2 regions of the Emticicia fontis genome follow, and region 1 is predicted to be linked to the other one. Evidence: riboswitches for the same ligand, from Rfam matches in the RefSeq annotation. Region 1 holds a riboswitch; the other holds the start of a gene.
What was found. A riboswitch is a leader RNA that binds a small molecule or an ion and turns the genes downstream of it on or off. The one in region 1 is predicted to bind thiamine pyrophosphate.
Positions count from the first base shown of each region.

Region 1 (15,475 bases):
ATGCCACTAATAAATTCTGACATGATTTTAATAATTTAGTGATTGAGTGAATGAGTGATTGAGTGAATGAGTGATTAAATTTTTATTTTAAATCTCTCTTATAATAAAAGTACAAGTTTTCCAAAAAACAATTTGTTAAGAAACCGTGTAATTTATTTGTGAATTTTGTAAATTAATATAATCACTAATTCACTCAATCACTCATTCACTAAATTATTTAATGCAAAATTGATGAAAATTTTATTAACAAGAAAGCAGACCGAGGAAGGTAATTATATATCTGAGATAAAAGAAGCAGATGAATATACTATTGCGCATGAACCCATCGCTTCAATTGATTTAATGGAACGTGCTTCCAGGGCATTTATCAGTAATTTCATTCAGCACTTTCCGGTTGCTTATAAAAAAATAATTGTCCTATGTGGCTTTGGTGATAATGGAGGAGATGGCCTGGCAATTGCCCGAATGTTATATGCTTCAGGTTATGAAGTGGCTGTGTTTGTGATCAATTATTCGGCTAAACAGTCTGCTAATTTTCAGATAAATCTTGAACGATTAAGAAATAAGATTGAGCCGGAATGGATTAATGATGTCAATGAAATACCTGAATTCAAGAAAAATGATTTAGTAATTGATGCCATATTAGGAGCAGGTCTTTCGCGTCCAATAGAAGGATTAATAAAATCGGTAGTTGAAAAACTGAATGAATCTACAACTGAGATTGTCGCAGTTGATATTCCGACAGGCTTATTTGCAGATTCTTTAAATACCAAGAATGATGTAATCATAAAAGCTACTCACACGATTACATTTCAAACACCCAAATTAGCTTTTGTCCTTCCACAAAATGCTGAATTTGTAGGTGATTGGACAATAGTGAATATTGGCCTTCATGAAGATTTTATTGATACTGTTAAAAGCCAATATTTTTATACAGATAGTGAAACAGCGAAAGCCCTCATAAAACCCCGTGCCAAATTTGCTAATAAAGGCAATTTCGGTCATGCCTTGATGATGGCAGGTAATTATGGAATGGTTGGCGCGGCTGTGATGTCTACCAAAGCCTGTTTACGGTCTGGTGTGGGTAAGGTAACCGTTTATGCGCCAAAATGTGGTTATGAGATTCTCCAGACTTCTATTCCGGAAGCCATGTGTTTGCCGAATAAGAGTGAGGATTTATTAGAGGAATTACCTGGTTTGGAAAACTACCAAGCTATAGGAATTGGTTGCGGTATAGGCACGAAACCAGAAACTGTTTCATTGGTTGAACAAGTGTTGAAAAATGTAAAAGTACCCATTGTCATAGATGCAGATGCCTTGAATATTATTGCCGCTGACAATGAACGCTTAAAAACGATACCAGAAGGAGCAATACTCACTCCACATCCGAAAGAATTTCAGCGCCTGATTGGGAAGAAATGGGAGAATGATTATGAAAAACTAGAGATTCTCAGACAATTTACAAATAAATATCAATGTATTGTCTGTTTGAAAGGAGCATTTACGGCAGTTGCTTTACCAGATGGAACCATTCATTTTAATTCTACCGGCAATGCGGGTATGGCCAAAGGTGGCAGTGGAGATATACTTACGGGTATGATTCTGGCGCTCCTGGCTCAGGGATATTCCCCGGAAGAAGCAGCTATTTTAGGAGTCTACGAACATGGACTAGCCGGAGACCGTGCCGCTCAACTCAAAGGTATGACCGCCATGATTGCTACCGATATAATTGATAGTATTCGGTTTTGAGGATTTTATTTGGTTTTAGAAATAAGGGTTCTTTTAAATTTATATCTAGACATTGCATAGATGTGTAGATATTTTGGCTAAAGCCAATCAGGTTAGATTCTTTTGTTACCTCCAGCTCAAGCTGGAGGCAATTGATTAACAAACAATTATTTCCACCGACGATTAACATAAGCAGCCTCCCAGAAATCGTATTCCAGACGTGATGACATAATAAACGCCTCTATCATTTTGTCCTGTATCGCAAGGGTGGTTTGTGTGGCATTGGTATCACAGATATTAATTGCTGATTTTACTGCAATGCCAAATTCTTCTCCGGCATAGGTATCAATCCATTTCTGGTACGGATTATTATCACCTGTCTGATGCTGATAAATATAGTCGCCAACAGCCTTATAAATCCAGAAACAAGGGAGAACAGCTGCCATGCCTACCTCAACAGCTTCTAAAGCCGAAGTGCTTCTCAAAAAATGAGCATAATGATGGCAAGCCGGCTGAATTCTATCTCTATCAACGATGCTAAAGTCCTTAAAGTAGGATTCATGTAAGGCATTCTCTACAATAATGGTAGTTTCAGCGAAACGAAAGAAAGCCAGCATATCAGAGATATGAGTGGCTCTTGCGCCTATAATAGCCAAAGCCCGACCGAAATGTTCGAGATAGATGGAATCCTGCATGAGATAATATTGAAATTTCTCCAGGGGTAATGTACCATCAATCAACTCCTGAATAAAAGGCATTTGCAGAATGGATTCATAAATAGGCTCAATGCTTAGCCAGGCTTGTTCAGACCATTTCATTTTTAATCAATTTTTGAGGGTTGAAGAAGTGATTCAAAGGGCCATTGCCTTTACCAATTGCCACATCTGCTCCTTGTTTGATGGCTTCATGTACATAGGTTTGTCCAAGAGAAACAGCTTGTTGTAAAGTTTTATTTTGTGCGATATAAGCAGCAATGGCTGACGATAACGTACAACCCGAACCATGCGTATTATTTGTAGAGAATTTTTCGAATTCAAAAGAATGTACCTCACCGTGAACATCAAAATACAAGGAAGTAATCAACGACGAGTCCAGATGCCCACCTTTTAATAAAACCGATTGACAACCTAAAGCCAGAATCTTCTCGCCAGCAAGATACATATCATCCAGTGTCCTGACAGGTATCTGGGCTAGAATAGCCGCTTCATCCATATTAGGGGTAATGACTGATGCTATCGGAAATAATTCATCAATGATAGTCTGTATCGTGGACTCTTCTATCAGTTTATGTCCACTGGTAGCAACCATTACAGGGTCAAAAACAATAGGTGTGGCTGGATATTTTTTAAGCGTGGAAACAATGGCCTTTACCAGTTCAGAAGTATGTACCATGCCTATTTTGATTGCATCAGGAAATATATCATCCAGAATAGCTTCTATCTGCTCTGTTACGGCCTGATATGGGATAGGATAAATACTTTGTACGCCTTGCGTATTTTGCACAGGCAAAGCGGTAAGAACAGAGGTAGCAAAACAACCTAAAGCCGAGAAAGTTTTAATATCGGCCTGAATCCCTGCGCCACCACTTCCATCAAAACCGGCAATGGTCAGGACAGATGGATATGTATATTTTTTATTCATTTGAGCATTTCATTTTTAAGTTCATAAGCTGCTTTCTCAGGGTTTTCGGCTGAACAAATAGCAGAAACCACTGCAATACAATCTGCTCCGGCTTTGATTACATCACTCGCATTAGTTTTATTCATATTACCAATGGCAATCAGCGGCTTATCTGTGAGGCTTCTGATGAGCTTGATACCTTCTAAACCCCATTCGGTTACGGTATCCGTTTTTGTGGCTGTAGCAAAAACGGGACTAATTCCCAGATGGTTGGCTGTTGCAGCTTCAGCATTATCCAATTGACTTAGGTATTCAATAGAATAACCGATTTGTAGTTTTTCACCCCATCTGGAGCGAATTTCCGTTGGAGGAGTATCATTATTGCCCACATGAATACCAAATGCCTCCACAGCATTGGCAACTTCAAGATTATCGTTAATAATCAAAGGGACATTATATCTATCGGTGATTTCTTTTAACTGTAAAGCTCTTTCCTGAAAAACAGCAGTATCCAGGTTTTTCTCACGCATCTGTACTATCTCTACACCTCCGGCAATTGCCTGCTCAGCTACTTTCAGAAAACTACGGCCTTTGCAGGCCTCTTCTGAAATAACCAGATATAGTTGATAAGGAAATAATGGGTGCTTAGCCATTTCAGGAGATTTTCAAGGTTGATTCAAACTCTTCCTTGGTGATATTGTGCAGTTTATCCAACAATTGCATTTGTAAACTTCCAGGTCCTGCGCTTTGTTTGGCAGCTAATTCTCCGGCAATACTAAATAATGCCATTGCCGCTACAACTGCCTCCGCTTTATTATCAATGGCCGCTATAAACGCGCCGATAACAGCCGTAGACGAACAACCTAAGCCTGTAACTTTTGTCATGAGAGCATCTCCATTATCCAGATAAACGAGCGTATCTTTACCCACTATAATATCTGTTTTGCCTGAAATACATACTAATGTATCATATTCATCAGCTATTAGTTTAGCAGAAACAATAGCTTCATTGCTTTCGGCGGTACTATCAACACCCTTGGTTGGGGTGGTATTGTCTTTCGCCAATGCCATTATCTCAGAAGCATTCCCCCTGATTACAGTTGGTTTATACCCTAACAAAGCACTGATAGTTTGATTTCGATAGTTAGTTGCTCCTGCACCAACAGGGTCAAGTATCCAGGGCTTAGTCATTTGATGCGCCTTTTCTGAAGCTAACAGCATCGATTTAACCCAATATTCATCGAGCGTACCAATATTAACTACTAACGACTGGCAAATACTTGTCATATCCTGTACCTCAGAATGAGCATGAGCCATAATAGGAGATGCTCCAACGGCCAATAGGGCATTGGCGGTATTATTCATGACCACGAAATTAGTAATATTGTGCACCAATGGAGATTGTGTGCGGACAGTTTCAATGTGTTTCCAGAGATTTTTTTCCATTGTTTTTAAATTTAAATACAATGGCTAAAGAAGATTTCTTTGAAATAAAAGAGGATAATATGCAATGCGCGATGCGCCCTATTATTCGCTTTTCCCTACGTCGGTATCAACCGTATCAGGTTCAAAGGGACTCTCTCAATTCTTTTCAGAATACCCCTAAAGCCGAGGCAAAGGTATACTGAAAAGAATTAATAGTCAAGAAAATTAAAACTACGTAGTAAGATTGCTATCGGTTAGATGAGCATCATGGGTTTACAATCACAAACTCTACTCTCCTATTCAGTTTTTTACCATCTTCGGTATTGTTATCAGCAATTGGCTTACTATCACCATAACCCTTAAACTGAATACGCTTGCCATTGATGCCTTTTTTGATAAGGTATTCACGCACATTAAAGGCTCGCTCTAAGGATAAGCGTTTATTTTGCTCAGAGTCTCCGATATTATCTGTATGTCCTTCAATAATAATCTTCATCGATGGGCTGGTTTTCATCATTTTCAATAAACCATCTAATTGTTCAGACGACTCTGGCAATAACCCTGATTCACCAATATTAAAATAGACCTTATCCAGCCTGAATTTATTTTCTTCTACTTTCACAGGGGCAGTTTCTTCTTTAGGAGTGATAACACCAGTAGAATCAATCGTTGGGAGTTCTTTCTTAGGTTCCTCTTTTTGAACTGGCTTAGGGTTAGCTTTCTGAATAACAGGATTCAGATAGATATTCTGAGTAAACTGCTGGTTGCGTTTAATTTTTGATAAATCCAGGCTGGCTTGCTCTGAATGGTAACCTTTGGCTGTTGCAGTAAATGTATACGCATCAGGAGTCAACTCAAAAGAGAAATCTCCCAAAGCAGATACTAATACTGAGCCGGTTTTGGCTGCGTTTTTATCAAATTCATATACTACCTTGCCTGAAACAGGTTTCTGAGTTTTCGCATCCAGTATTTTTCCTTTTACTATCAGGGTTACTGGTCCAATCGGAGCCTGAGGAGTTTTTCTCAATGGATTTTTGATATGAACTCCATAAAAATTCCAGAATTGCAGGGTTTGTTCCGGTGAGTTTTTCCCCTCAATCAGATTGAAAAGTTCAATACCCGGGTCTAATCTTTCATAATAAACCGTAAATCGATACACTTGCCCTGGTGAAACAGGCTTAGAATCGGGCAATTCGGGGATTCCGGTTGATTTGATATATTTGAACCGTTTACCATTGCCATTGAGATAACTTTTCGGATTGATAGAAATCGTTGCAGTTGAGGTCTGTTGCTTTTGATTAGGCAAAGGAATAGGGAAATTATAATTCTGACTTCTACGATTGGTATAATGGTAAGTGAAAGAAATAATGGTAAATTCGTCACGAAGTTCTACTTTTTCAATGTCGGTATCATAGGTTACCTGATCATCAATTTCGGGCGTATGCGTGATAGTCTGACCAAAACTCTGTATGGCGCAAAAGAAGAGTATTAACTGGAATATTCTTTTCATGGGTGTAAAATTTATTGCACAGACTTTAACGAAACAGGTTCTATAATTAGTTTAACACAAAAACATCCTATTTGTTAAAATCAGTTTCGGATATATTACGAAACATAGCCGAAAATTATTATATATCTTTCAGATTAGAGATTTTGCTGATATTTTTTTATTGAACATATTATGCAATAATTCTGAAATCCTATTTTATCAAAGAAATTATGAAGCACTTAGAAGATTTAGTTTTATTAGGTGATCCAAGACTATATGAGGTTTGTGAGCCTGTCACACAAGAAGAATTACCACAGGTAAAAGAGTGGGTAAGCAATTTACACCATGTGATGGAAGAAATACGGACAAAATACAAATTTGGCAGAGGCATAGCCGCGCCACAATTAGGTATTATGAAACGCCTGATTTATGTAAATATTGACCATCCCGTGGTAATTATCAATCCTGTCTTTGAAAATCTGAGCGAAGAAATGTTTGAGCTTTGGGATGATTGCATGAGTTTCCCGAATCTGCTTGTTAAGGTACAAAGGCATAAATCATTAGTCATGAAATATTTAGATGAGAACTGGCAAGAACAAAGCTGGAATGCGGAAGACGCCTTATCTGAATTATTACAACATGAATATGACCATCTGAATGGGGTGCTATGTACAATGCGAGCCATAGATTCAGCTTCGTTCAGATGGAGACCTACGCCATAATTACCATTTAATCAATTTAAGAGTCGACTGGCACAGTTTTTTAATGGTTACTCATACATAATTCACTAAAACTTTTAACAGCCATGAAATTGATAAATTATTTATTAGTCATCTGCTTCGTATTGATTATTTCTTCATGTGAAGCCATTGCAGGCATTTTTAAAGCAGGTTTTAATACCGGAATTGTTGTTGTATTAATTGTGATTGTATTGATTATTGTAGGTTTGTTTAAAATGTTCGGCGGAGGAGGAAATAAAGGCTGAAACATTTAATCGCTACTTGATTTAAACTATCCTTATAGATTTTAGCCCCATTCTTTGAATCGTCAAATTTGCTGATTTAAGGAGTGGGGTTTTCTTTGTCTCATACTTTTACCCTTCTTTCAAAAAATCCGGCTGGCCTTGCAAGAGTACCAGCCATGCTTCTTTCACCTTATTTTGTGCCAGCAACCTTTGTGCTTCATCATGTAGTAGATTATCCAGATAAGCACAGCCATTAATGGCCTGGTCAAAAATATCTTTCATCAAAGGAGTCTGGCGGAATGCTAAGACTTCTTCCTTCGTTGGTACTATTTCAATATTCCCCAATTGCCCTAAATGATTGCCTGTAAGAATTTTAGATAATCTTATACTCTCAGGAATAGCATCATAGCCTATGCCGATTTTTGTATTCGGTTTTTCTACTTCAAACATCGCTCCTTCGCTGATATGGGCATACCAGTCTGCACCCATCCGTGCTACCCAATCTGTTTTGCGTTGGTCTATCTTCCCATTTTCGCCAATAATATTTTCAGAAAAATGCGCTAGTAATATCTGGCATATATAGAGGTTCATTGTGCCAATCTCTCGCACTTCCAATACTTTACATTCAAATTGCGCAGGTGATTCCTTTACTCTTGGAGGTGTAACCAATACAGAAGGCTCAGGTGTAAAGCCAGATTTAACGAATTCATTGATACCTCGGGGGAACTCCACACTTGCAAGTGACATCTGGTGGACCATCGCATAATCTACCATATTAATCACCACCTCATGCACTTCGCTGATATTAAGTGTCGTATCTTTTTTTGACCCATCTCTACCTCTGTTATTTGGCGCAAACACTAACAAAGGCGGATTAATACCCATAATATTAAAAAAACTGAAAGGGCTCAGATTTACATTCCCTTGTTTATCAATACTGCTTACAAAGGCAATAGGGCGTGGTGCAACAGTTCCGGTCAGGTAACTATAAAAAACTCTTGAATCTAAATCTTTAGGATTAAGCGTAAGCATATGAATATAAATTAAACAGTCTTTTTATTTCGAATCAAACCAAACATCATCACGAATGCCGTCAGGAATATAACCTGAGTAAGCAAGCCTTTATTAATTTCAAGAATCTGATTGGTTTCCGGTATTGCCAGGAATAATAAGATCGTAATGAGTCCTCTGGGGGCAATATATAATAATGGCTCTGTTTTAATTTTTAACAAAGCGAAAATTAGGTAACGGCCCGCAAAAATGAAAAGCAGAATCAGCAAGGCATTCACAAAATCAGGTAGGCTCAACAAAGCATTAAGGTCGGTATAGTAGCCGAACATAATAAAAAAGAATGACCGTATGACAAAAGTTACTTCGGCAATCAGATGCTCAAATGAATTCACTTCTGCTTTAATCGTTTCAGAGTTTATCCATTTTTTTACAAACTCAAATTTAATCAGATGCACATTGTTCAGAAAAAGGCCAAAAATCAGAATGAGCATTAAAGATGGCAGATGGTATATTTTGGTCAACGCATACAATAATATCAGAATCGTAACTATTGGAATGTATTTGATATGATGATTCAATTTGCTAATCATGCTTCCCAGACCAATACTAGCCACAATTGATAAAGCTATGATAATAATAATATCGAATAGGAAAGAAGTAAAAGTACTGAGGCCAAACGAGCTATGCAATACCAGAAAATTAAAGAAAACAATACCAAGAATATCTGACATCGAACTCTCATAAATCACAAATTCCCGATTATGGGCTGTCAGATTTTTTACGCTTGGAATAGCAATTGCACTGCTGATAATACCTAAGGGTATGGCATTAATCAGACAACTGAGATATGGTTTATGGGTCAGATAATATAGTCCGGTTGCCAGAAGAACACTGAACAAAGCTAGGCCCAGCAAAGCACTCTTTACGGTAGAAACAAATAGTTTTCTTTTTTGCACCTCAATCTCTAATTCCAGAGACCCCTCTAATACAATAAGAATCAAGCCAACTGTACCTATCACAGGCAAGTAAGGTTCGAGATTTGGAATACGGAAATTGAGGTAATTTGTGATAAATTTGGCAAGAATGCCCACTGATAATAATAGAACAACACCTGGGATTCTGGATTTTTTAGCAGAAATGTCAAACAAATAAGCAATTAATATCAGGGAGCAGATGATTATTATAATCGTGTTAGTCATGGGTAATGGTGTTTAGCAATTCTGTTGACGTTTGTTAATGCGTGGTAAATTACAAAAAAATCAACGACTTGCTACAATCTTGCCACTTACTTCACCAAATCCCACTTTAATACCATCTTTTTCACAAGAACCTTTAATAGTCAATGTATCACCATCTTCTAAAAAGGCTCTTTGCAGGTCATTATCCAAAGCTATTGGTTGTTTTCCTCCTAAACTTAGCTCTAATAAACAACCATTACTATTGGGCAGAGGACCACTTATAGTACCCGAAGCTAATAGGTCTCCTATTTTCAGATTACAACCATTGATGGTATGATGTGCTATCTGTTGTGCCAGATTCCAGTACATATACTTAAAATTGGTACGGGAAATTGTATAATCTTGCCCGTTCTCAGGGGCTATACTCACATCTAAAGCAATATCAAAATTCTTTTTCCCTCCAAAGGCTAAATATGGCAAAGGTAGCGGATCTTGTTGAGGAGTTTCAGTTCTGAAACATTCCAAAGCTTCTAAAGTGACTACCCATGGAGAAATAGAAGACGCAAAGTTTTTACCCAGAAAAGGGCCTAATGGCTGGTATTCCCATCGTTGAATATCTCTTGCTGACCAGTCATTAAATAGTACTAAACCAAATACATATTCTTCTGCCTCAGTAGTACTGATGCTATCACCCAAAACGGAGTTTTTACCGATAATCGCACCGATTTCCACTTCAAAATCCATTTCTTTCGTAGCAGAAAAGATAGGTACTGAGCTATCAACAGGTTTTACCTGCCCTTTGGGGCGAATAATGGGGGTTCCTGAAACCACAATTGAACTTGCCCGACCGTGATAAGCAATAGGAATATGTTTCCAGTTTGCTACCAAGGGATTATCAGGGCGAAACATTTTGCCGACATTCGTGGCATGTTCGAGACTGGAATAAAAATCAGTATAATCACCTACCCTGACGGGTAAGTGCATTTTTACTTTTTCAACAGGATGAAAAGCCTGATTAAAATATCGTTTGAGCGGAGATTTTTCTTGCGTCAGCCATCCCTGCAATTGAAGCCTGATAGCCTTTGTTTTATTCTTACCCAAAGCAATAAAAGTGTTCAGGTAAGCCTGATTGCATACATTACGAGGCACCACTAGCAGGCCAACCTTACGTAATTGCTCGAGTTCTATCACATAATCACCTATGCGAACCCCTACTCTTGGAGAGTTTTTACCTACACTAAATATTCCAAAGGGAAGATTATGAATAGAAAAATCTGAGTCTACAGGAATATTCAGCCAAGGGTTCATTATACTTTGCAATAAATTAAAAATAGTAAACAGAAAGGCACTAACTCACATTCTTATGAATGGTATTCATGATGCGAACCAGCTCATCATAATCAATATCAGTCAATCCATCCCACGATTTTCTTCTGATTTCGCCAATCACTTCCAATGCTTTGATGTGTAGTTCATCACCCTCTTCTGTCAGGTATATATTAAATTTTCTTCTATCATCGTCGGCCATCTGGCGTCTGACGAGCTTTTTCTCAACCAATAAGTCCAGAATACGGGTTACAGTCGGGGCATCTTTGGCAGTATCTACTGCTAAATCATTCTGACTGATACCAGGTTTGGGTTTAATGTGGTCGAGCACCACCCATTGGTCAACAGTCAGGTCAATTCCATTATCAGTCAGCCCTTTCTGCATAAAACTACGAATACGCTTGATGGTCGTATCAATTTTAAAAAAGTAAGAGCGTTGGTCAGAGTGCGTCATCGTTTGTTGTCGGTCAATCCTTTTGTAAGCAAATATTTTGTTATAATGCTCCCAGGCGATAAAATATTTTACAAAAGTAGAAAAAACCGTCAATTATTGACATACTAATAATTGTTGCTCTAAAACTTTTTCAAATTCGGGCAATGAATGAAATAATTGCTCATAAGATTCTATGATGAAATATTTTTTCTGATATTCATCAATTTTCACTTCTGTTGCAATGATTTCTTCCATATTGTAAGGCACTCTTTCAGGTATATCACTATGGAGGCTGTACTCACTTTCCCCACTTGAAGATAGGATACCACCACCATAAATCTTCACCTGATTATCTTCTCTTACCAATCCAAACTCCACTGTATACCAATAGAGTCTTTGCATCATTTTAATCGCCACTTCGTCATCAATATATTTCAAAGAAATCTTACTGAATTCCGCCAGAAAATCGCAAAATGCTTTATTTGTCAATAAAGGTACGTGGCCGAAAGTATCATGAAACATATCCGGTTCTTCCAGATATTCCAGTTGGTCCTTGCGTCTCAACCAGGTGGAAGCCGGGAACTGTTTGGCTGCCATCAGTTCAAAGAATTCTTTGATAGGCACTAAACCTGGCACACCAATCACCGACCAGCCTGTTAAAGCCTGTAATTTGGGATTGAGTTTTTTTTCAAAATCCGGTATATGGCTAGCGGTAAAACCAGCTTTATCAATGCCCTCTAAATAATCTCTGCTTGCCAGTGTGGGCAATTTATCTAATTGTCTTTCAAACAGCAGACGCCACACTTCATGGTCGTCAGCCGTATAAATCGAATATGCTTGATTCATCATTTTTAATGGTTTATCACAAAGTGCCTCTCAACACCTGCTCTCTCTCAATGGCTTCAAAAAGTGCTTTAAAGTTTCCTTTACCAAAAGATTTAGCTCCTTTTCTTTGAATAATCTCAAAAAACATGGTAGGGCGCGGCTCAACAGGTTTGCTGAAAATCTGCAAGAGATAGCCCTCATCATCCCTATCTACCAGAATGCCTAATGATTGTAATTGCTCTATTTCTTCATCAATATCTCCGATGCGTCCTTTTAGTTCTTCATAATAGCTATCAGGTACGCGCAAAAACTCCACTCCTCTTTCAAGCAAGTGGGTTACGGTTGTAATAATATCATCGGTTGCTACGGCTAAATGCTGCACACCTGCGCCTTCATAAAAATCAAGGTATTCTTCTACCTGCGATTTCTTTTTCCCCTCAGCAGGTTCGTTAATTGGGAATTTAATTCTGCCATTCCCATTTGACATTACCTTACTCATAAGCGCAGTATAATCTGTCGAAATATCTTTATCATCAAAACTGACCAATTGGTTGAATCCCATCACTTTGCAATAGAAATTTACCCATTCGTTCATTTCATTCCAGCCTACATTTCCTACCATGTGGTCAACATATTTCAGACCAACAGGAGATGGATGATAAGCCGGTGTCCAGGCACGGAAATTCGGCAAAAATACCCCATTGTATTGGCTTCTCTCTACGAAAATATGAACGGTATCGCCATATGTATGAATGCCCGAACGAACAACAGTGCCATATTCATCCTTTTCCTCCACAGGTTCCATATAAGGTTTTGCTCCTCGTGAGATCGTTTCATAAAAAGCATCGCGGGCATCATCCACCCACAAAGCCACTACTTTTACCCCATCGCCATGGGTGTCTATATGCTTGCCTATTTCTGTACCACCATGTAGCGGAGAAGTAAGTACCAAGCGGATTTTACCTTGTTGTAACACATAACTTTCACGGTCTTTCAGACCAGTTTCCAGGCCTGCATAAGCTATGGGCTGAAATCCAAAAGCCGATTGATAATAATGGGCGGCTTGTTTGCAATTACCTACATAGAGTTCGAGGTAATCTGTTCCATTAATAGGCAGAAAATCAGTATTTTCTACCTTGTCGATCATAGTTGATTGTTGATGAAGCATAATTGTATGTGTTTCTGGTGGAATTGATTAATCTATCCAGCTATGGAAATATTTACCGTCGTCCAGTTTTAAGGCTTCCTCTGTCAGCATCAGCGGTCTGAAAGTATCTACCATGACGGCTAGCTCCTGTGTTTCTTTTTTACCAATACTACGTTCCATTGCTCCCGGTGCTGGCCCATGTGGAATACCGCCAGGGTGTAAGGTAATATGCCCCTGAGCAATGTCATTCCGGCTCATAAAATCACCATCTACATAATAAATTACTTCGTCTGAATCTATATTGGAGTGATTGTATGGTGCCGGAACCGCTTTTGGGTGATAGTCAAACAACCTTGGGCAGAAAGAACAAACCACAAACGCATCGGTCTGGAATGTCTGATGCACTGGCGGAGGTTGATGAACCCGACCGGTGATTGGCTCGAAATTATGTATCGAGAACCCCCATGGATAATTGTATCCATCAAAACCCACAACATCGAAAGGATGATATTGATAAACCAGACTATGCAGTTGGTTTTGTTTCTTTATTTTGATGATGAATTCACCTTTCTGGTCATGCGTTTCAAGATTTTCAGGCAGCTTATAATCACGCTCACAATAAGGTGAGTGTTCTTGTAATTGCCCAAAATAATTACGGTATCGCTTAGGCGTATAAATGGGTGAATACGATTCTACATAGAAAAGACGGTTTTCAGACGTATCAAAATCTATCTGATAAATCATTCCGCGAGGAATAATCAGGTAATCGCCATATTCGAAAGAAATATTCCCCAGTTGTGTCCGCAGCGTACCCGAGCCTCTATGAATAAACAGCAGTTCGTCTGAGTCTGCATTTTTATAAAAATAATCTCTGAGTGATTTTTGAGGAGCAGCCAGACCAATGATACAATCTTTATTAACTAAAAGCGGTACCCGGCTCTCTAAAAAATCTTCTTTGGGTTGAACATTAAACCCAATCAGCTTACGCATCATTAACTGATGTGTCTCAGCTATTTTAGGGCTCACATCTTTGCTATCCAGTATTTGCATAACCTGTGTAGGCCGATGTATATGATACATTAGCGAAGCCATTCCATCAAAACCGATGGTTCCGAAAAGCTGTTCGTAGTACAGCCCACTCCCATCCGGTTTTTCAAATTGTGTATGGCGTTTAGCAGGTATTTTTCCTAGTTTATGATAGATAGGCATATATTTGCTATAACAATTATTGCTATGCAAATTAAAATAAATTATTTGTCATGACAAATAATTTAGCAATATTTTTTTACTGAATAGGATTTAACATATATAATCGATAAATATTGGCCACCGGGCATCCCAATACTATTCATTGCATGATTATTTATTGCTAAAAACTTATTATTGCAACAATGTTGCAATAATAAGTTTAAGTATTAACTTTGCGAAAAGGTTTGTAGGTATGATAAGAAAAGCCTCCCAAACCTAAATGAACAATTCTCATTTGAATACCATAAACATGATAGAAGTTTTTATCACCAGTATCAGCAATCGGATTCAAGCTGAATCTGTATTAAAAAGCCTTACAGGCCAATTTCCAAGGCTAAAGTTCAATTTTGATTTAGATAATTCAGAAGCGCCTTTTCCGTGCGGACATAGCATATTAAGAGCAGAAGGTGCAATGATTGATACAGAAAGCATCATCTCAGTACTCAATAAATCAGGTTACAAGTGTGAGATTTTAGAAGATAAGGTATGTATTTAAGCAAACAATACAATGGCAGAGTTCTGGGAAACTAATTTTATTGAAAAGCAGGAAATGTGGGGTTTAGAACCCGCTAAATCTGCGGTGCTAACCAAAGACTTTTTCTTTGAAAAATCTATAAGAAACATGCTTATTCCCGGGATTGGGTATGGAAGGAATGCGCAGGTTTTCAGAGATAATGGCATCACTGTAACTGGTATCGAGATATCTCAAACGGCTATCGAACTGGCAAGGAAACATTATGGCCCGGATATGACTATCTATCATGGTTCTGTAACGGATATGCCATTTGATAGTGTCCCATACGATGGAATATTTTGTTATGGACTGATTCACCTGCTGGATAGTAATGAAAGAAAAGGGCTTATTCGTGATTGTTATCACCAATTACCGGAAGGTGGCTATATGATTTTCACTGCTATCTCTAAAGAAGCGCATACTTATGGCAAAGGTAAATTTATCAGCAAAGATCGGTATGAGATACATGAAGGAGTAAAAATGTTTTTTTATGACCGGGAGTCCATACAGGAAGAGTTCGGAGCTTTTGGGCTGTTTGAAGTCATGGAAATTGAAGAGAATTTCCCG
Region 1 covers NZ_BAAGXU010000002.1:1,915-17,389, forward strand. Annotated here, with positions in the region: gene ACYVFA_RS01190 (VOC family protein) at 1-23, opposite strand, end outside; gene ACYVFA_RS01195 (bifunctional ADP-dependent NAD(P)H-hydrate dehydratase/NAD(P)H-hydrate epimerase) at 232-1,749, shown strand; gene tenA (TenA family protein) at 1,896-2,546, opposite strand; gene thiD (bifunctional hydroxymethylpyrimidine kinase/phosphomethylpyrimidine kinase) at 2,533-3,369, opposite strand; gene thiE (thiamine phosphate synthase) at 3,366-4,001, opposite strand; gene thiM (hydroxyethylthiazole kinase) at 4,003-4,794, opposite strand; TPP riboswitch at 4,870-4,962, opposite strand; gene ACYVFA_RS01220 (OmpA family protein) at 5,039-6,283, opposite strand; gene ACYVFA_RS01225 (peptide deformylase) at 6,493-6,984, shown strand; gene ACYVFA_RS01230 (hypothetical protein) at 7,068-7,247, shown strand; gene ACYVFA_RS01235 (flavin reductase family protein) at 7,356-8,258, opposite strand; gene ACYVFA_RS01240 (cation:proton antiporter domain-containing protein) at 8,270-9,436, opposite strand; gene fahA (fumarylacetoacetase) at 9,497-10,723, opposite strand; gene ACYVFA_RS01250 (MarR family winged helix-turn-helix transcriptional regulator) at 10,764-11,195, opposite strand; gene phhA (phenylalanine 4-monooxygenase) at 11,289-12,020, opposite strand; gene hppD (4-hydroxyphenylpyruvate dioxygenase) at 12,037-13,167, opposite strand; gene ACYVFA_RS01265 (homogentisate 1,2-dioxygenase) at 13,195-14,355, opposite strand; gene ACYVFA_RS01270 (hypothetical protein) at 14,645-14,890, shown strand; gene ACYVFA_RS01275 (class I SAM-dependent methyltransferase) at 14,903-15,475, shown strand, end outside.

Region 2 (15,475 bases), on a different contig from region 1:
AATAGCCCGGCTCTGGCAATGGTATTAAATGATCATCCTACGCTTGAAGTAATTTTGTTAGGAGGCAGTTATTTCAAACGTTATCAGATTACTCTTGGTACAGAGGTGTATCATCAACTCGAACATCTCAATGCCGACTATTATTTTATAGGCATTAATGGTATAGACCCAGATAAAGGCTTAAGTATCAGACATTATGAAGAATCATTGATTAAACAGAAGATGATGCGCTCAGCCAAGAAAACAGTCTGCTGTGCGATTGAAGAAAAACTACATTTGCACGAATCTTATAAAGTATGCGACTTCTCAGAAATTGATTATATGATAACTCATCTGAATCCTATGGATGAGGCTTTGCAGGCATTTCAGGGGAAGCGGGTGGAGATAATTTAAAATCCCTTTCCCAGTCCTTCCCTACTGTAAAGGAGGACCGGGATGAAGAGAAAAGTTTCTACAATCTAACTTTTATAGCTACCAAAAAATTAGTCCCTGCTTGAGGATAATAGTAGTTCTCAGTAGTTATCTGTTTGTCATAAATATAACTATAGGTATAGCCATTTGATTCATATAAACGATTGAGAATATTATTGGCTAATACACTAAAAGTAATTTCTTTCACGATTTTTGGATTAATGGTATAATTCGCTCGTAAATCGTTTACGAAAAAGGCATTCAGTTTACGGTTATCATCCGATGTATTATCCATATATTGTTTGCCTACATATTTTGGCAACCAGGTAAATTCCAGATTTTTAATAGGAGAATAGGATAATTGTCCGCCTGCAATTACATTTGGAGAAAACGAAATATCTGTTTTGGCAAATTGATTGATTTTATCAGGGTCTCCATCATAATTTACTACAGTTTCAGTAAAGTTTTTAATCTTATTCTGGCTGAAAGTAGCATTGGCATTCAACCGCCATTGTGGCGCAAATTTCCAGCTGACAACGAGTTCTATTCCTGCTCTGTAACTTTTGGGTACATTCACACGAATCGCCTCCCCTACACTATTTACCTGCCCGGTTAAAACCAACTGGTTTTTATAGTTCATGTAATAGAAGTTTCCATCAAAACTAAATGTCTGACTCGCCCAACGATAACCCGATTCTAGGTCTTCCAGGTGTTCAGGTTTCGGCACTTTTACATTGTCTATAAAATCCGTGCGGTTAGGCTCTTTATTGCCTACGGCGTAAGAAGCATATACAGATGCTTTGCTATTTAACTGATAATTCAACCCCAGTTTAGGATTAAAGAACTGGAAAGAAGTATTGCGGGTAATGTCCTGCAATTTATCGGCAATTCCTTTCATGTCATAGGCTACTGTACGATATTGCACATCGCCAAAAAGATTAAATTGATCAGTTACCTGATAGAATAGCTTTCCGAAAATATTAAAGTCGGTTTTGATAGAATGACTCTGGTACCAACGATAATCGTTTGAGGGTGTCATGGCAAATTTCGTCCAGATTACTTCACCGTAATGATGCCCGTCATAACGGTTCCAGGCACCACCAATATTAGCCGACAGTTTTTTATGACTTTGATAATCTAATGAGTAAGTAATACCATAAAAATGATTGTCGAGCCATTTTCTTCTTACCAGATCAGTACTGGCTATTGTATCTCCACCGATTATTACAGCAGGCAAATTATAGGCTGATAAATCAGCGGCTTCTTTAAATTCCTCATAATACCCCTTTCCTCTGGTATAATGCAAAGTCGGATTGAATGTCCAATCATTACTTAACTTAAAAGAAGAAATCAACTGATAATGGTCTTGCTGATAATTATCAACCTGATTAGGATAAGTATAGGCATTGTAGGTTCGGTCAGTTTTCAGCAGGCTTTCAGGTACTCCGTTCCATGATTGATAGGTGCGTTCTTTACCGGAAAAAACATTGAGTCTGACAAAATTACTTTTGTTGTAGTATCCAGCTGATACATAGAAAGATTTTAAATCTGAGCTGGCCCTATCTACATATCCATCTGATACCAGTTTTGATAAACGGGCATCTACCACAAAATGGTTATTCAATAAGCCCGTACTTGCTAATATGTTGGCCTTCATGGTATTGAAAGAGCCATACGACAGGTTGGTTTCCCCGAAAGCTTCGCGCTCGTATCCTAAGGTATTGATGTTCAGACTCGCACCAAAAGCTCCTGATCCATTGGTTGAGGTTCCAACCCCGCGCTGAACCTGAATGCTTTGTACACTTGAAGCGAAATCGGGCATATTTACCCAATAAGTACCTTGCGATTCAGAATCATTATAAGGAACGCCATTTAAGGTAATGTTGATGCGGGTAGGATCTGAACCACGGATACGGATACCTGTATACCCTACTCCGGCTCCGGCATCAGAACTCACGACTACCGAGGGCAATTGATTCAATAAAAACGGCATATCCTGTCCCAGGTTCTGCTTTTTGATGTCTCGCTGGTAGACATTCGTAAAAGCCATCCCTGTTTTTTCATTTGCACGGGTAGACTTTACTACTACTTCGTTTAATTCTTTGATTCTGGTAGAATCATCCTGTGCCAAAGCGACAGTAAAAAAGGCATGAAACAAGACAAATGCCGAAACGGCCTTTCTAAGAGATTTTTGTTGTTTGAAAAGAATGCTTAGAACATCGTTTGTTAATTTTTTCATTGGATAACGAAAATTTTAACAAGGTAAAGGAGTAAAATCTTGTGAGCCCAAAAGGCTCTATTGGTGAAACAAAATTTTATTTGGAAATCGCAAACAGTCCTATAGCTGCGCATCTATAGTACTATTCTCTCTCCCTTCGGCAGAATTACCTGCATCAGGTTCGATGGGTATAATCTCAGCCCGTTATATTAAGGCACCCCTTTTGAGATAAGTTTTGCAAAGAAAACGTTTTTTCATGAAAACTTGTTTATATTAGTGATAGAAATTTATAACCTAACCAACGAGTCACTGATTTAAACCCAAAGTAGACAACGAAGTGTGGTATAGATTTTGTGCATTGTTTTATTAAAATTAGGAGAGATTATGACTCAATTTATGGTGGAATTTGATTTGCCCGTTCCTTTTCCGGAGGGTTTTATTGCCAAAATTCCTTATCAACGAATTGCTGTAAATCAATTGTTAGAAGAGGGAAAAATGTATTCTTATGCGCTATCGTCTGACAGAAGCAGGCTCTGGTGTATTATCAATGCCCAGGACGAACTAGAAGTAATGGATATTATTGCTGAATTTCCATTAATCGATTATATGCGCCCAACCATTACAGAACTGATGTTTAATAATTCTGTGGTGATGAAAGTGCCTACTTTTTCATTGAACTAATACTACGTGGTCTTCTAACAGACCACGTTTTATATATTTTACTGCCGACCAAAACCCATGCCTAATTTTCTCGTTGTCAAAAATTTAGACTTACCTGCCGATTATTCAATCATTGAACTTGACGGTCATAAAACGCTCACACTAAGAGGCTTTTATGAGGAAATTGGTGATGCACTCGCCTTTCCGGAAGAGTTTGGCTTCACCAGTGACTCATTGGATGAAATGCTAAGCGACTTATCATGGCTCGAAGATGAAAAAATCGTAGTCTACATTTCTCCGTCTGAACATTTCATAGAAAAAGAGCGTAATCCTGAAAAAATCGGCACTTTATTGAATCTCCTTGATGCCATCTGTGAAGACTGGCGTTGGGAAGATGAAGACGAAGATTTGCCGAAAAAAGAGCTTATCTTTGCCTTTGCCGATAGCCCTCGTATCAGAGAGTTATTAGACAAACAGGAAATCAGCTACCGAAAAGATACCAAATGAATTTCTTCCTGAGAAAATGGCAATCAGGCGATGAACAATCATTGGTCGAAAATGCCAACAATTACAAAATCTGGCGAAATCTGAAAGATGTTTTCCCATATCCTTATACTATTACAGATGCGTATGAGTGGGTAAACATTGCCTCAAATTCAGCCGAGAGTTTTGCTATTCAGGTGGAAAACAAAGCGGTAGGCGGAATTGGTATTTTATTGAAAGATGATATCTATCGTAAAAATGCCGAGATAGGTTACTGGCTGGGTGAAGCCTACTGGGGCAACCAGATTATCTCAACGGCAATCCTTGATATAGTCAACTATACTTTCGCCAACTACGATGTCTACCGCATCTATGCCGGGGTATTTGAATATAATATTCCCTCCATGCGAGTGCTTGAAAAAGCAGGCTTCGAAAAGGAAGCTATCCTCAAAAAATCGCTTATCAAAGAGGGAGAACTCTACGACGAGCACATTTATGCTATGTATCGGGTGTAACCTAAATCCCCTCTATCTTAATATGCTTGGTTTCAAGATACTCATAAACTGCATTTCTTGATAGTTCCACCCCATAGCCCGAATCTTTCCAACCTGCATAGGGTGCATAATTAGTATTCACGGCACCATTATTGATACATACAGTTCCGGCTTCTAATTGCTCCCCTAGCTGCATACTGGTTTTAAAGTCCTTTGTAAAAGCATAAGCTACCAGACCATAGTTCGTGTTATTCGCTTTTTCAATCGCTTCCTCCAATGTTTCAAAAGTTTCTACAGGCACTACACAACCAAAAGTCTCTTCCTGCATCACTTTCATAGAAGCATTACAGTTATCCAGTATAGTAGGCAAAAAATAATGCCCCTTTTCATACTGTTCACCTTGTGGTGCTCTCCCCCCTGTCACTAAAGAAGCACCTTTGCCAATGGCATCTTCTACATGGAGTTTTGAAGTTAATACCCCATCTGCGGTTGCCATTGGGCCTAAATCTACGGCTCCATCGCTCACGCCATCTCCAATCGTTAATTTTTCAGCCTGCTTTTTTAGTTCTTCTACAAACTCCTGATGCCTGGATACATGCACATATACCCGATTGACACTACTACAAGATTGCCCCATATTTCTGAAACCTTTATAGGCTACTACAAAAGCAGCATTTTGTATATCCGCATCTTCGCAAACAATAGCAGGGCATTGGCCACCTAATTCTAAAGAGATTTTCTTTAGATAAGGCGCTACCGTTTGCATCAGTTTTTTGCCCGTCTCAGTAGAGCCTGTCATGGCTACTTTTTTTACCAAAGGATGCCTGGCAAGAATATCACCCACTATTGCCCCCTGTCCTGTTACTACACCAATAACCTTAGCCGGAATACCACCTTCTACCAACGCCATACAAAACGCCATGGGTGAGAGTGGCGTAACAGTTGTAGGTTTTACCACTACCGAACAGCCCACTGCCAAAGCCGGGCCTAGTTTCCATGATAAGAGAGAAACAGGATAATTCCAGGGTGTAATTAAAGCACAAACCCCAACCGGATAGTATTTGACCATAGAAAACAAGTCTGTTTTCTCAGTCTGATTTACATATCCTTCAACCCGGACACCCTCTGCAGCAAAATAATCTAAGGTATCACAAGAGCCAATAATTTCTGATTTAGATTGGTTGAAAGGCTTGCCTTGTTCCAAAGCCATCAGCATACCAATGCGGTCGGCCTGGGTTCTCACATAGGCCGTGGCCTTTTTAATTACACTTTCACGCTGATAAGCTGTCAGTTTTGACCATTCTTTAAACCCTATCTGTGCTGTTTCCACCGCTCTGTTTACATCTTCTGCCGTAGCACGGGCAATTGTAGCAATGGATTCTCCATTAGCCGGAGATTTAATAGTAATGGTTGATTCATCTGCTGCCGGGTCTGACTTACCATCAATAAAAAGTCCCCATATGCGCCCTTTTACCTCGGCTATCAATTCAGTATTCATTTCAGGTCTTAAAGATTAGGTTTAATACTTACTTTCAACGCCTCGCCTGACTCCATCAGAGTAAATGCCTCGGTGATTCTATCCAAAGGTAGAACATGCGTCACTATCTTATCCGAAGGGAAATTCTTCTTTTGCACCAAAGCAGTAGCTGCCTGAAAATCACTCATTTTTTCTGAATAAGAGCCGCTAATCCTTAACTCTTTATAATGCAGATGATTGGTATTTAAGGTAGCAAAAGGATTTGTTTTAGGCAATCCACCGAAAAATTCCACTCTTCCTGCTTTTCCGGCTATTTCAAGCGCATCAACCTGCGCCTGGGCTACACTTACGGCTACAATTACTACATCGTATCCTAATCCCTCAGTCAACTCAAGGGCGCGTTCCAGATGTCCATTCTCTTTATCTACCTTTACTACATGGTCAATATCAAATTGTGTAGCTTTCTCTAAGCGTGTTTGCATAACATCATACATATCAACCTGCTGCGCTCCCTGAAAACGAGAAACCAAGGCATGCATCACCCCGATTGGCCCGGCACCAATAATAGCAACTTTATCTTTTAAGCCCACTTCCAATCTTCCACGGCCATGTGCATTAATCACACAACCCAAAGGCTCAGCAAGGCTCAGGTATTCAGAAGGCATATCTTCATTTACCTTAAACAATTGTTTTCGGCGAACAGCCTTTGCCGGAACTTTCATATAAGGGGCAAAAGCGCCGTCTAAATGGTACGACATGGTCGTGCGATTCTGACATAAATTCTCACGTCCGGCTTTGCAGTAACGGCATTCTCCACAAGATAAAACAATATACATCAGCACTCTATCACCTACTTTTATATCTGTCTCCGGGCTCCTGGACTCAACCACTCTGCCACAAAACTCGTGACCCAGAATACGTGGAGGTGTTATTTTTTTATCTCCGTGCCGATAGGTTCGTAAGTCCGTTCCGCATACATTACAGGCTTCTATCTCTAATAAAACTTCTCCTTCTTCCAGGCTTGGTATGCTCACGTCTTCAACCAGTATTTCTTCTTTTCCACGATAAACTGCTGCTTTCACTTTGCTATATTTTAATTGATTTAATATTAATGAAATGGCCATAACTATAAAAGGTATTCACCGTAGCGTCTACCTTTTTCGGCACCGCTTTTATTCACCTTTCCTGACTTTCTTTTTCTTCATTGAAATTTTGTTATAAGGTCATATCTACAAAAGGTATTCACCGTAGCGTCTACCTTTTTCGGCTTCTGTTCAGTCACCTTTCCTGATTTTCTTTTGCTCCATTGCAATTTTGTTATAAAGTCATAATTACAAAAGGTATTCACCGTAGCGTCTACCTTTTTCGGCTTACCTTTAGTCACCATTCTTAACTTTCTTTTGCTCAATTATAATGTTATTATGCCGATAGATAGTTGTGAATCGCTAGTTATGGATTATTATCCAAGCCTTAGCCTTACCAACCGGACCTCCACTAATTTCCGACTTAGCCTTGTGTTTTCCAAGTGTTTGGAGTGTTTTCTGGTAAAATCATACTACAATATTATTTGCCGCGCCCTTGCCAGATATAACTATTCGATTTTAGCAATTTTCAATATTTACTTGTCTAGACAAGTTGCATTTTCAAATGTAGTTAAGGAAAAAAAGATAGACAAGTTTTTCCGGAAGAAAATCTCAGACAAATCACTTTCTGAAATACGATAATCTGAAAAAAGACGAGTAAAAATACACTTCGTTCGATAAAAAATTTACATTTCATAGATTAGTATTAGCCTTTTTTCGATAGTTTTGAAGAATATACCATAACAAACGAATAAAACCCTAATACCTCTACACTTATGAGTACTTCACTTTTTCGTAGGAAGGATGTCAACAAAGCGATAGAAGAAGCAAAAAAAGGCAATGAAGGACATTCATTGGACAAGATTCTTGGCGTAAGAGACCTGACTACCCTTGGGATTGCTGCCATCATCGGTGCCGGAATCTTCAGTACCATCGGGCTGGCAAGTTTCAATGGTGGGCCTGCCGTATCATTGCTCTTTGTATTTGTGGCAATTGCCTGCGTTTTCACGGCGCTGAGTTATGCTCAGTTTGCCTCAATGGTACCTGTGAGTGGAAGTGCCTATACATATGCGTATGTATCTTTTGGAGAAGTAATCGCCTGGATTATCGGCTGGGCATTAATATTGGAGTATGGTGTATCTAATATGGTGGTCGCCATTTCTTGGTCGAGCTATTTTATTTCTATGCTCGAAGGCTTCGGCATTCATTTCCCAATGTGGCTGGCGACAGATTATACATCAGCCAAAGAAGCTTACGAAGCGGTTCAGGCTGGCGGCCCTGACATTACTGAAGGCATGAAAGTATTAGCCAATGCCTTTGCAGCAGCACCTGACTTAGGCTTTATTAAACTGATTTTCAATCTACCGGCCGGCTTGGTTACAGTTTTAATTACTTCGCTTTGTTATATTGGTATCAAAGAATCACGTAATGCGAGTAATATTTTGGTAGCGCTTAAAATGGGCGTTATTTTATTGGTGATTATTGTGGGGGTTTTCTACGTAAAACCTGAAAACTGGTCGCCTTTTGCACCAAATGGTGTGAATGGTGTATTAAGTGGGGTCGCCTCAGTATTCTTTGCTTTTATCGGCTTTGACTCTATCTCAACCACTGCCGAAGAAGCCAAAAATCCGCAGAGAGACCTGCCAAGAGCCATGTTGTTATGCTTACTTATTTGTACCGTTCTTTATGTATTAATTACCACTGTACTAACCGGAATGGTGAGTTATAAAGAGTTAAACGTAGCCGATCCTTTAGCTTATGTATTCTCTAAAGTAGGTTTTAATTTTGTAGCAGGCGTTATTTCAGTTAGTGCGGTTGTAGCTATCACCAGCGCCTTATTAGCCTACCAAATCGGACAACCACGTATCTGGATGACCATGAGCCGCGATGGATTATTAGGAAAGAAATTCGGTGAGATTCACCCTAGATTTAAAACTCCGGGCTTTGCTACAATCATTACTGGTATTCTGGTAGCCGTTCCTTCGCTTTTCTTCAAAATGAGTTTCTTTGTTGATTTGACCAGTGTAGGTACTTTCTTTGCCTTTATATTAGTTTGCGCAGGTGTTTTAATTTTAGATGCCAAAGGCTTAAGCAAAGATGCTAAATTCAAGATTCCGTATGTGAATGCCAAATACTTTGCAGCACCTTTATTGCTGGTAGGTTTATATTTAACGTATTCACAAGGAGATGTGATGCAACATCTGGAAGAAAGACCACTGCTTTTTGTTTTCTGGCTTATATGGTTAGCCTTGGCTATCATGAGTTTCAAGTATAATTTCTCTCTATTACCTGTGCTGGGTATTTTAACCAATCTTTACCTGATGACCGAATTAGGTTGGTCAAACTGGCGAATGTTTATTATCTGGATGATTATCGGCTTGGTAATATATTTTGCTTATGGCTATCAAAATAGTAAATTAGCGAAGAAATAAGCATGAAGTGGATTGATAAACTGGCCTGGATATATATAGTTGACCAGAAGATTTTAAGCACTCGTAGCAAAGGGAAAGACACTTACTATTTTCCGGGTGGAAAAAGAGAGGAAGGAGAAAGCGATTCAGCTGCTCTGACAAGGGAAATAAAAGAAGAGCTAACAGTCGACCTCTTACCGGAATCGTTACAATTCTTCGGAAAATTTGAGGCACAGGCACATGGACACGCCGAGGGAATCACAGTAGTTATGACTTGCTATCTGGCTAATTATGAAGGAGAATTAAAACCTGCTGCTGAGATTGAGGAATTAGCGTGGCTGACGTATGCAGATAAAGGTAAAAGCTCAGCTGTTGACCAGATTATTTTTGACTATCTGAAAAAAGAGAATATCATCTATTAATAAAAAACCTAACCCCTAATCAAATTGGCAAATTTCAAGAAGGAAATCCGCTTATACGATGCTGTGATGCTCGTGTCAGGGTCTATGATTGGCTCTGGAATCTTCATTGTGAGTGCCGACGTAGCCCGTCAGGTTGGCTCAACAGGCTGGCTTCTTGCCTCCTGGTTATTAGCCGGAGTCCTGACTATGGTAGGCGCACTCTGCTATGGTGAACTAACGGCTATGTTTCCACACGCCGGAGGACAATATGTATTCCTGCAAAAAGCCTATGGCAAATTAACAGGCTTCCTCTATGGCTGGTCATTCTTTGCAGTAATTCAGACGGGTACCATTGCAGCCGTTGCAGTAGCTTTCGCTAAATATTCAGGCGTTCTTTTCCCTGATTTCATTAGTGACAAGCACGTGTTTTTTTCCATTGGCGATACTTCTTTCAAACTCACCTCCCAACGATTGCTGGCAATTATCAGTATTATCATTCTGACCTACGCCAATACCAGAGGTGTGAAAGAAGGTAAAATGATTCAGAATGTTTTTAGTACTACCAAATTAGCTGCTATTGCTTTGTTGATTATCCTGGGCTTTATCTTAGGTGCTAATGCTGATGTAATTTCTCAGAATTTTTCCAATATGTTTGAGGCTTCAAGCATAAAAGAAGTAAACGGCGAATGGGTTACTACAGCTATCAGTGGCTTTGCGATTGTTCTGGCTTTAGGGGTAACACAAGTTGGCACCTTGTTTTCAAGCGATTCATGGAATGGCTTGACCTTTGCAGGTGACGAGGTGGTTGAGCCGAAGAAAACAATTCCAAGAGGCTTGGCTATCGGAACATTGGTAGTAACGGTTCTATATATATTAATGAACATTGCTTATTTGTGTATCCTACCACTAAAAGGCTCGCCTGATGGCGCAGATGTATTCAGCAGAGGGATTCAGTTTGCGAGTGAAGACAGAGTAGCTGCGGCAGCGGCAAATCTGATTGGTGGACAAACCCTTACCATAGTGGTAGCTATGCTCATTATGGTATCTACTTTTGGTTGTAACAATGGTTTGATTCTATCGGGTGCCCGTGTATATTATACAATGGCTAAAGATGGTTTGTTCTTCAAAAACTTCGGGAAATTATCAGATCGCGGTGTTCCTAAAAATGCGCTTTGGTGGCAATGTTTCTGGGCATCTTTCTTGTGTCTGACTGGTAAATATGGTGATTTATTAGATTACCTGATGGGTATCGTAATTCTGTTCTATGCCTTTACTATCTATGGCATATTCATCTTACGTCGCAGAATGCCAGAGGCTGAGCGCCCGATAAAAGCACCGGGTTATCCGGTTATTCCGATGTTATATGTGATTGTGGCTTCTATTATCGTTTTAATATTAGTGAAAGAGAAACCACAATTTACTTATCCGGGCTTAGGCATTGTTGCCATCGGGATTCCGGTTTATTTCTGGTTTAATAAGAACGGAGCTGATTCTATTAATACAGCAGAAGATAAACCTGGCAAGAAAGAGTAAAGACACAATTATATCGTTTGAACGCTCTTTCTTTACGAGGAAGAGCGTTTTTTTATCTCTATGAGAAAAATCCTGTTTTTTGACACCGAAACTACGGGTTTACCCCATAATTATAATGCCCCTATCAGCGCCGTTCAGAACTGGCCGAGAATGGTGCAATTAGCTTTTCTGCTGTATCACGAAGATGGTTCTCTCGTTGGCAAACATAATTATATTATCAAACCTGAGGGCTATGTTATTCCATCAGAAGCTACGCGAATTCACCGTATCACTACCCAACAGGCATTGGTAGAGGGGCAGGATTTAATGCAGGTACTGAGTTTATTTCATCAGGCAGTAAATGAATCTGCTATTCTGATTGGGCACAATGTGGAGTTTGATAAAGCTATTGTCGGCGCAGAATTTATCAGGAAGAAGCTAGACCCAAAGGCATTGGTATCCAAGCGCAGCTTTTGTACGATGAAAGACAGAAACGTAGTCAATTTCTGTAAGATTCCCGGCAAATTCGGTTTCAAATGGCCAACGCTGGAAGAATTACATTTCAGGCTTTTCAGTCAACAGATAACTGATGCCCACGATGCGAGCATAGATATTGAATCTACTGCCAGATGTTTCTTTGAATTGTTGAAGAGGCGGGTGGTTAGATAAAAATAATGGCGAGAGGTTCTCTCGCCATTGTCATATTTAAATAAAGTAATTCTATTTAAGCATATACATTCAAAGCAGAAGCCACTTCGCGCACGCCCAGCATCATCATATTAGACAAGTGCGTACTCACATTAGCTGCAAATCCTGAAAGCTGGGTTAAATCACTTCCCCAAAGTTCTTTATTGGCCAATACTTCTTTTACCACTTCGTCAGCAGTATGGTTCTGCCATACTTTATGGAAGTAAGCAGCAGAATCGCATTGAATCGGATAAAATTCCCCTCCCCTTTGTCCAAAATACTTACCGTTTTCTTCTTTCACTGCACGCATAAATAATAAATAAGCAGCAAAACCACGGGCAAAATACTGCGGCACTGTATTAAACTCTTTGTAGTAATTCAACAATAAAGGGATATTACGCATACGCATCTTCATGGTATACTGCAAAGTAATGCTTATCCATTGATGCTCTAAATATGGGTTACGGAAGCGGTCTAATACCTCTCTTCCATAGCGTTGACATACTTTAGACTCTATTTTATAAGGAATTGCCGGAACAATTTCTGTCGTCATCAGAATCGTGATAAACTTCTCTGTCAGTTCATCAGCTAAGGCTTCTTTCACAGTCTCAAACCCTGAAAGGAATGCCATACCGCACATCAAGGTATGTGTCCCGTTCAGCATACGTAATTTCAGCTCACGATACTGTTCGATATTCTTTTCTATTTTTACACCCGGATCGGCCTCGTAGAAAGATAATGTTTCTTTTACTTTCTCGTCTCCTTCAATGGCCCATAGGCGATACACTTCGGCAATCGTCAACAAATCATCTTTATAACCTAACTTGGCATCCAGTTCTTTCAGGCTTTCTCCTTTAGGTTTACCCGGCACAATTCTGTCAACCAATGAATTACAGAAACTATTCTCTTTCGTCAACCATTGTACGAATGCCTCAGGCAATTGGTTGAATGCGCATAATTGCAGAACAATTTCTTTCAGTTTATCCCCATTGCCCACAATCAATTCAGTCGGAACAATAACTGTTCCCGAAAGGCCAGCCTGAAATCTTTCATACAACCAGGCAGTAAGCTTGGCTGGGAAAGAAGCCGGAGGCGTTTGGTTAATGCTTTCTTCTACATATTGCAAACCTACCTCAGTAGTATTAGAAATTACGATTTCGATAGCCGGATTTCTGGCTGTTTCAAGAATAGCCGCCCACTCACTTTGTGCTGATAAAACACGGCTGATAGCCGCAGAAATGATATTTTCTTCCTTAGCCGCACCTTTGTCGATACCTCTCACACAGATGGTATAAAGGTTATCCTGCTCAGCAAAAGCATCTGCTCCACCCGAATCAGTAGATTTAACCACTACGATTCTACCATTAAATATCCCCTCTTTATTAGCCTTGTCAATAAAATAATCGCATAAGCCACGAAGTAAAACACCTGTACCAAATTGTAAGACTTTTTCAGGGAGTTGCGTTAGGGAAGGGTCTGAAAGTAAAGATTTATTAAGTTTCATTAAAGGTTAACGTAAAATAGATTGAATAGAACAAAAATAGATAATCAGGGAGCGTATATCAACTAATATTCCATTTAATTCTAATACTTTTTTGCGGAGACCCCAATTTTCATCAAGTTTTTAGACGTTACCGACTTATTTTCTATCCTTTTATCAATTTCAGATTTGGCTGTAAGCCCGAAAACTGATAATTTCGTCCTCAAATAAATCGTAATCAAACAAAAATGGAACAAATTTTTACAACCGCTGCGTTGACAAGTATAGTAACCCTCACACTTTTAGAAATTGTATTAGGCGTAGATAATATCATTTTCGTGTCTATTATCTCTTCTAAACTCCCAAAAGGTGAGCAGAAAAAGGCACGCCGTATAGGCTTAATTATGGCGATGTTTATACGTATCGCTTTACTTTTTGTATTAGGCTGGATTTTAGGTTTAGAAAAAGATTTATTTAATCTTCAGGATATTGGCTTACCATTTAATATAGGATTCAGTGGTAAAGACTTGATTTTGCTAGGAGGTGGTCTTTTCTTATTATATAAATCAACTACTGAAATTCACCATAAATTAGAGGGGCACGAAGAAAATGTATCGGGCAAGAAAACAGCCTCAAAACTTTCAAGAGCCATTTTTGATATTTCTCTTATCAATATCGTTTTCTCTATTGACTCTATCATTACGGCTATCGGTATGACAACCAATATTTATGTAATGGCTGTTTCGATAGTATTATCAACTATTGCCATGCTTTTGTTTGCAGGTACTGTTGGTGGATTCGTAGAAAAACATCCTACCGTCAAAATGCTAGCGTTAGCCTTTTTGGTGATGATTGGTACCTTATTAGTAGCCGAAGCATTTAAGGTACACGTACCTAAAGGATATATATACTTCTCTATGGCATTCTCGTTCTTCGTAGAAGTGCTGAATATCAAGATGCGTAAAAAGGCCACTAAACCTGTCGAATTACATAAAGACATAAAATAATCTGAAAGTTACAAAGGGGAATGATTAAAACATATATTTGTATAATCATTCCCCTGAACATACCTCAATGCGTGGCATTCTGAAATTATTCTCCTGGCTTTATACAGGCTGGTGTCTTTTCTGGTTTTTATTGATTTTCTTTCTGTTCTACCCCATCGTCTTCATTAGTCTGCAAAAAGAAGAATGGAAAATCGTGGTTCATTATTGCAACAGAATCTGGGGGCGCATTTTCTTCTTTATGGCGGGTATGCCAGTAAAAATCACCTACGAAGCCAAACTTGATCCCAAGCAAGCCTACGTATTTTGCGCCAACCATTTCAGCTATCTGGATATTGCCCTGATGGGAGCCATCATCAAAAACTATTTTGCCTTTCTGGGTAAGAGTTCGGTAAAGAATGTGCCATTGTTTGGCTATATGTTTTCCAAAGCGCATATACAGGTAGATAGAAGCGATAAAAACAGTCGAATAAAAGCACTAAAGCGCTCTATTAAAGCCTTGAAGACAGGCAGAAGTATCATGATTTTTCCCGAAGGAGGAATTCATACAACCCAGTTTCCACAGATGGTTCAACCTTTCAAAGATGGGGCTTTTACGATGGCTATCGAAAACCAGGTGCCGATTGTTCCCATCTCATTACTGGATAATTATAAAGTAATGCCTGAAGTATTGATGTCGTGGCATCCGATAAGAGTTATTTTCCATACACCTATCGAAACCAAAGGCAAGACCAAAGAAGATGTTGAAGCCCTGAAAAAACAGGTATTCGATGTTATTCAGCCTACTTTAAATAAATATCAGGATTAAGCAAACCCTTTTTTCAGGATTAGCCGTACATTTGCATCAGAAAACAAATCAGGATTTTCAGTCCGACCGAAAGAGTATAGTATCCCTATGAAAATAGAACAGCAAACTGTAAAAAAAATAGCGCATCTGGCACGTTTAGAATTAACCGAGCAGGAAGAGGTAAAGATGGTGGAGGATTTATCTAAAATTCTGGACTGGATGGATCAACTGAAAGAGCTGGATACCACAGAAGTAGAGCCTCTGACACACATGAGCGAAGAAGTGAATGTTTTCAGAGAAGATGTAGCTAAAAACCAGCTTACGCGTGAGAAAGGCTTGAAAAATGCCCCTAAACAAGATGGTGAATA
Region 2 covers NZ_BAAGXU010000052.1:189,443-204,917, reverse strand. Annotated here, with positions in the region: gene ACYVFA_RS23095 (DeoR/GlpR family DNA-binding transcription regulator) at 1-393, shown strand, start outside; gene ACYVFA_RS23090 (TonB-dependent receptor) at 452-2,650, opposite strand; TPP riboswitch at 2,764-2,861, opposite strand; gene ACYVFA_RS23085 (muconolactone Delta-isomerase family protein) at 3,014-3,310, shown strand; gene ACYVFA_RS23080 (barstar family protein) at 3,368-3,796, shown strand; gene ACYVFA_RS23075 (GNAT family N-acetyltransferase) at 3,793-4,287, shown strand; gene ACYVFA_RS23070 (aldehyde dehydrogenase family protein) at 4,289-5,764, opposite strand; gene ACYVFA_RS23065 (alcohol dehydrogenase catalytic domain-containing protein) at 5,773-6,825, opposite strand; gene ACYVFA_RS23060 (amino acid permease) at 7,602-9,257, shown strand; gene ACYVFA_RS23055 (NUDIX hydrolase) at 9,260-9,658, shown strand; gene ACYVFA_RS23050 (APC family permease) at 9,683-11,170, shown strand; gene ACYVFA_RS23045 (3'-5' exonuclease) at 11,231-11,818, shown strand; gene ACYVFA_RS23040 (tagaturonate reductase) at 11,874-13,340, opposite strand; gene ACYVFA_RS23035 (TerC family protein) at 13,565-14,323, shown strand; gene ACYVFA_RS23030 (lysophospholipid acyltransferase family protein) at 14,361-15,128, shown strand; gene gatC (Asp-tRNA(Asn)/Glu-tRNA(Gln) amidotransferase subunit GatC) at 15,216-15,475, shown strand, end outside.
Region 2: linked by a shared signal. The riboswitch ahead of ACYVFA_RS23090 (TonB-dependent receptor) and the one ahead of thiM (hydroxyethylthiazole kinase) in region 1 are both predicted to bind thiamine pyrophosphate.